DNA from 2 places in the Bacillus seohaeanensis genome. Region 1 is predicted to be linked to the other one. Evidence: a T-box and tRNA genes for the amino acid it is inferred to sense, from the RefSeq annotation. Region 1 holds a T-box; the other holds one or more tRNA genes.
What was found. The T-box of region 1 lies ahead of ACFSUL_RS11955 (valine--tRNA ligase). A T-box ahead of a tRNA ligase gene usually reads a tRNA of that ligase, here a tRNA-Val.
Positions count from the first base shown of each region.

Region 2: it encodes a tRNA-Val, which carries the amino acid that the T-box ahead of ACFSUL_RS11955 (valine--tRNA ligase) is inferred to sense. The anticodon was not compared.

Region 1 covers NZ_JBHUMF010000030.1:92,455-95,882, reverse strand. Annotated here, with positions in the region: gene ysxE (spore coat protein YsxE) at 50-1,099, shown strand; gene ACFSUL_RS11960 (hypothetical protein) at 1,134-1,322, opposite strand; T-box leader at 1,493-1,734, shown strand; gene ACFSUL_RS11955 (valine--tRNA ligase) at 1,929-3,428, shown strand, end outside.
Region 2 covers NZ_JBHUMF010000008.1:32,849-36,276, forward strand. Annotated here, with positions in the region: gene ACFSUL_RS03155 (DUF1850 domain-containing protein) at 1-122, shown strand, start outside; gene ACFSUL_RS03160 (TRAP transporter permease) at 109-2,097, shown strand; tRNA gene ACFSUL_RS03165 (tRNA-Val) at 2,289-2,360, shown strand; gene ACFSUL_RS03170 (DUF3870 domain-containing protein) at 2,559-2,897, shown strand; gene glaH (glutarate dioxygenase GlaH) at 3,144-3,428, shown strand, end outside.

The sequences.
Region 1 (3,428 bases):
ACGACGGGTGACAGCCATAAGAACTAATTGCTATTTAGAAGGTGAGAAGATGGATCAAGCAGTAGAAGTAATGAAACCCATTCTTAAACCTTATGGGGTTGAACCATATTTTATAGAGACATTTGGAAAAGTGAAAAAAGTTTATTCGAATAAAGGTACTCTAGCCGTCAAACAATTACCTGCTAAGCATGGAGTAGATTTTATACGAAATGTGCAATTTCTTTATCAGAGGGGGTACCATCATATCGTTCCTATCTATCCAACATTAGACGGGAGATATGCAGTCTGGAACGATGGAAACTTGTTTTATATTATGCCCTGGCTTATGAATGAGGACAAAGAGAATCGATTTGAAAAGCATCAAAAGCTGTTTCGTGAATTAGCAAGGCTTCATACTCTTTCTTCCAAGGAAGTTACGATTAATAAAGAAGAACGAACGGAACATTATGAACAACTAACATCGAGATGGGAAAAAGAACAGCAATTTCTAGAAGAGTATATCGAAGAGTGTGAGAAAACGACTTATATGTCCCCATTCCAATTACATTACTGTATGTATTATGGAGACATATCTCAAGCACTCGTTTTTTCACAAAGGAAATTAAACGAATGGTATGAAGAAACAAAGGATAATGATAAAGTTCGAACAGTTATTACACATGGAAAATTATCTACCGAGCACTTTTTATTTGATGAAAGAGGAACAGCGTATTTTCATAACTTTGAGCAGTCAAAGGTTGCTTCTCCCTATCATGATTTGCTTCCTTTTTTATCTCGAACACTTAAATCCTATCCTAAATTGTACGATGAATGCATCGATTGGCTTGTTACCTATTTTCATCATTTCTCTTTTCGAAATGAAGAAAAGCTGTTGTTTATGAGTTATTTAGCCTATCCCAGCTCTATCATCAGAATGGTTGAGAAATACTATCATGATAAAGGAAGCAAACGGAATGAAATAAGGTCAGTAAAAAAACTACAAAGATATTATTGGATGTTAAAAAACACCGAGTACGTTGTTATGCGATTAAATGAAATAGAAGAGCAAAGAAAAGAGGAACAGAACAAACAATCTGAGGAAGAAAAAGAGCAGGCCTGATGTAATGAGCATATGCTCAAAAAGTGTCAGACCATTAAATCCAATCAAAGAATAAAGCCATAGCAAGTAGGATAAATAAAGTGAGTAGTAATACATCGAAAGTTGTCGGTAAGAGAATTGTTCGAATTCCTTGGAAAATTGAAAAAGGAATAATAAATTGTTTGCAAAGGTTGCGGGCGTTTCTCAACCATGGCGGCAATGAATAAGGATTATACTTTTTCATGTTTTTCCTCCTAGTGCCTAGATGAAGTTCTATTACATTGTATGTAATAGGAGAGAAAATGTGCTATTTCCGCTTTTCTTATTTAAAGTGAATGTTTTTTAATAAAATTGACGATAATGATTGACGAACAAGTTTCTTTTTAGATAATATATTGATTATATAATACAATTTTAAAAGCTATGAATGGGAAGAGTACGTTGACACTGACCTTAAGAGAGGAAAACTAATTTGCTGAGAGGTTTTCTAGGTAAAGGCAATGGAATGTCGCCCAGGGAGCTGTTTCTATGAACAAGGCAGTAGTAGAAGCCGGTTAAAAGCCGTTATCTTGCTTGAGAGCTATAGGGTATAGTTAGTTTTGATTACCCTTGTGAAAAAAAGGTGGTACCGCGAATCCAAATCCTTCGTCCTTTTATGTGACGGAGGATTTTTTTATTTGCATCAATCACTAATCACTGCCTTTCTAGAGAGCTATTTCTAAAGCTTTGTTTTTAAGGAACAAGAAAATACTCGCTTGTAGACAATCTTTTTATTGAAATTGTCTACAGCAAGCTTTAGCGGCTAGAGGCGACAAGCTGCTTCCGCTTTTGAAATAAAGGAGGAAAAAGTATGGAAACAACAGAAAATGAATTAACAATGCCAACGAAATACGATCCGCAAACAATTGAAAGAGGTCGTTATCAATGGTGGTTAGAGGGGAAATTTTTTGAGGCAGAAAATGATAAGGAAAAAGAGCCTTATACAATTGTAATACCTCCCCCAAATGTTACTGGTAAATTGCATTTAGGTCATGCGTGGGATACTACATTGCAAGATATATTAACACGAATGAAACGTATGCAAGGTTATGATGTATTATGGTTACCTGGGATGGATCATGCGGGTATCGCTACTCAAGCAAAGGTAGAAGCAAAACTTCGTGATGAAGGAAAGTCCCGTTATGATTTAGGTAGGGAAAAATTTGTGGAAGAGACGTGGAAATGGAAAGAAGAGTATGCTGAACATATTCGCCAGCAATGGTCAAAGCTAGGATTAGGTCTAGATTACAGCCGTGAACGATTCACATTGGACGACGGATTATCAAAAGCGGTTAGGGAAGTTTTTGTAACGTTGTATAACAAAGGTCTAATTTATCGTGGTGAGTACATTATCAACTGGGATCCAGCAACGAAAACAGCATTATCTGATATTGAGGTTATTTATAAAGATGTGCAAGGTGCCTTTTATCATATGAGATATCCGCTTGCAGACGGTTCTGGTCACATTGAAATAGCAACAACTCGTCCAGAAACGATGCTAGGGGACACAGCTGTTGCTGTTCATCCAGAAGATGAACGCTACAAACATCTAATTGGCAAAAAAGTTATTTTACCGATTACCGGCAGAGAAATTCCTATTGTTGGAGATGATTATGTTGATATGGAATTTGGATCGGGAGCTGTAAAGATAACTCCTGCTCATGACCCTAACGATTTTGAAATCGGTAACCGTCATAATCTGGATAGAATCCTGGTAATGAATGAAGATGGAACGATGAATGATAAAGCCGGTAAATATACGGGAATGGATCGTTTCGTTTGCCGCAAGGAGATAGTGAAAGATCTCCAAGAAGAAGGCGTTCTTTTCGAAGTCGAAGAGCATATGCATTCTGTAGGACATTCGGAACGAAGCGGAGCCGTAGTTGAGCCATATTTATCAACACAGTGGTTCGTTAAAATGCAGCCACTAGCAGATGAGGCGTTAAACCTTCAGAATACAGGAGATAAAGTAAACTTTGTTCCTGAGCGCTTTGAAAAAACGTATTTACGCTGGATGGAAAATATACGTGATTGGTGTATTTCACGACAACTGTGGTGGGGTCATCGTATTCCAGCTTGGTATCATAAAGAAACTGGGGAAATTTATGTTGGACATGAAGCTCCTGAAGATATCGAAAACTGGAAGCAAGATGAAGACGTACTAGATACATGGTTCAGTTCTGCATTATGGCCGTTTTCAACGATGGGATGGCCTAATGTTGATGAAGAAGATTTCAAACGCTACTACCCGACGAACACGCTTGTGACTGGCTATGATATTATTTTCTTCTGGGTTTCACGGATGATCTTC
Region 2 (3,428 bases), on a different contig from region 1:
TAAATAATAATGAATATCCGCTATCAAAATATTTTAAAAAAGGAACTGTTGTAAGGTTGGAGATAAAAAAAGTTTCATTATGGGAGAAATGGAAAGGAGTGAGCGTTAGTGGAGGAGGATAAAGACTTTAAATCGCTATCGGTAGAACAACAGCAAGAACTATTAGAAAAGTATGATCCGGAAGCATCAACAAGAAAAATTCAACACGGAGCATTTAAGTGGATTATTTTTCTTGGACTATTGGCATTTTCCTTATTTCAACTAGTAGCTTCTATTTTTCAATTTATTCCTAGACAGCTGCTTTTGTCCATCCATTTAGGTTTTGCATTATCCCTGATTTTTTTATTATTCCCTGCACGAAAAAAGAATTTGAAAAAAAACAAAGTTGCATGGTATGACGTGGTATTATCGGTCGCATCAGTTGGGGTAGGGGCTTATTGGCCACTCATGCAAGAAGAAATCGTTAATCGTGTCGGCATTATGACATCAGCAGATTTCTATGTTGGATTATTAGCGGTTGTGCTTGTTTTAGAAGCGACTCGTCGTGCGGTAGGTTTACCAATTACGATTATTGCGTCTCTTTTCTTACTATACATGTATTATGGACGAATGATGCCAGGCTTTTTAACACATAGAGGTTATGATCTTGAAGATATCGTAAAAACGATGTTCTTTACTGGTGAGGGGATATTAGGAACACCACTATATGTTTCGGCGACATTTATTTTCCTTTTCTTGCTTTTCGGGTCCTTCCTTGTAAAAACAGGTGTTGGACAGTATTTTAATGATTTGGCTGTTTCGATAGCTGGGAAGCGAACGGGGGGGCCGGCGAAGGTTGCGATCTTTTCTAGTGCCCTTCAAGGTACGATTAGTGGAAGTTCTGTTGCCAATGTCGTAACATCAGGTTCTTTCACGATTCCGATGATGAAAAAACTTGGATACCGAAAAGAGTTCGCTGGCGGTGTAGAAGCAGCGGCATCAACAGGTGGCCAATTAATGCCGCCAATTATGGGGGCGGCCGCCTTTTTAATGGTAGAATTTATCGGAGGCGTTTCCTACTGGGATATTGCTAAAGCAGCAGCGATACCAGCTGTATTGTATTTCGCCGGTATTTGGATTATGACGCATTTTGAAGCAAAAAGAATTGGATTAAGGGGATTGTCCGACGAAGAAATGCCGAACCGTAAAGAGGTATTAAAAAAGATTTATTTACTTATACCAATTTTAACAGTAATTGTGCTTCTCGTAAGTGGAATGAGTGTTATGCGTGCCGCTTTATGGTCGATTATCGTAACTATTGTAGTTAGTGCTATTCGGAAAGATACACGGATAGGATGGAGAGATGCGATTGATGGGTTAGTTGACGGTGCCAGAACAGCATTGTCTGTTGCAGCAGCTACAGCGTGTGCAGGAATTATCGTTGGGGTCGTAACAAAAACAGGGCTTGGATTAACATTGGCAAATGGATTAGTTGATTTAGCAGCGGATTTAACGAATTCACCTAACGGAAAGCTAATCTTAACACTTGTATTTACGATGATCGCTTCCATTATTTTAGGTATGGGATCACCAACAACAGCTAATTATGTTATTACGTCAACAATCGCAGCTCCAGCTATCATTTTACTAGGAGCACCTGAATTAGCTGCACATTTATTCGTATTCTATTTTGGGATTATTGCCGACATTACCCCACCAGTAGCATTAGCTGCCTTTGCTGCTGCCGGGGTGTCAGGCGGAGAACCGATACGGACCGGTGTCAATTCCGCAAAGTTAGCTATCGCGGCGTTTATTATCCCATATATGTTCGTATTGTCACCTGAATTACTAATGATTGATACAACAATTCCACAGCTACTTTGGGTTGTATTTACGGCGATTACAGGTATGATGGCAATCGGTGCTGGTATGATCGGTTACTGGTATCGCAAAGTTTTCGTTATCGAACGATTCCTATGTGTAGCAGCAGGATTATTATTAATTTACCCTGAAGGCATGACAGATATTATAGGGTTAGTACTATTCGTCGTAATGCTTGTTCTTCAGTTCGTTATTAAACGAAAGGGTGGAGAAAAGAAAACAGCAGCAACAATGTAAAAAGAACCTAAGGCTTTTCTATAAGTTTCAGAAACTTATGGAAAAGCTTTTTATTGTTTTCTTTGTGAATTTTCCCCTTTAAATCAAAGGGAGCCGGGGAATTGTGTCTACTATTCCAGTGTGGAATTTTAATAGATTATTATTGACTTTTTTTCCATAGTAAGTATAATAAAATATGTAATAAATAAAGCGATCTGATAGTTCAGCGGGAGAATACGTCCTTGACAGGGACGGGGTCGGGGGTTCGAATCCCTCTCAGATCATAAATATGGTTGTATTAAAGGTTGAAGACATTTTCACTACAGTATAAAGTACTGTGGTCGTACTAAAATTTAGTATAACCTCGGTAAACCACCTCACAATTTTGTGAGGTGGTTTTTTATCGTCATGGAACTGATAAAATATTTGTATGTTTTATCAGTTTGCTATAATGAAAGTATAGTTATGGTTATAATTGTCGAATGGGGGAAGAGATGTTGAAAAAAAAGGTAATGTTAGCGGGGCATGCCAAGCTTCCACAAGGAATGGCTGCAAGTGATATTTATCAAACATTAACAGTAACTCTTGAAGTGGATTTTAAATATTGGGTCATTCTTGATGCCTCTTGTACGTTGGCAACTGGTCATGCTCAAAATTTTTTAAGTCAATTATTAAAAGGTTACAGTCTTTTGGATGGTCTTGATCCAATTCTTAGTACGATTGAAAACCATTATTATGGTAAAGCGCAATCTGCGTTAGTTGCTGCGATTAAAGACGCCTACAAGCACTATACGCAGATTAAAAGTAATTTAAATATTTAAAATTATTAAAAAATTAATTGACAAATAAAAGCTAAATTTATAGAATAGGATTTATAAGTTACTTGTAGAAAGGCAACCCCTTTCACAATCAGTAATTGCTAAGTATAACCAATGTTAAAAAATAACTGTAAAGTCTATCGGACTTCCTAAAAGAAGCCGCAAGTAGTCTATAGCCAGTTATATCATTTCAACATGAATGATATAACTGGCTATTTTTATTGCTTACATTTAAAAGGAGGAATAAAAATGAGTATGATTCAAGAAAAATTGAAGTCGTTTGTAGGAAAGCATGACACGTTTGAGGTAAAGGAGCATCCACATCATCATCGTCTTTATTCAATTGAAATTAATAATCAGGTATTGCGTGCATTCTTAGCGGAAAACGAAGAGGTGAATGCGCAACAGCTAGAATACGTTCCATATATGAGATTAATTTTAGCAGAACGCTTGCAAAGAGTGCTCGGCAAAACTTTTGTCGAGACTATGCGTGCAATTCTACATGATCGTAAATCGGGTGGTTTTACGGTCGGA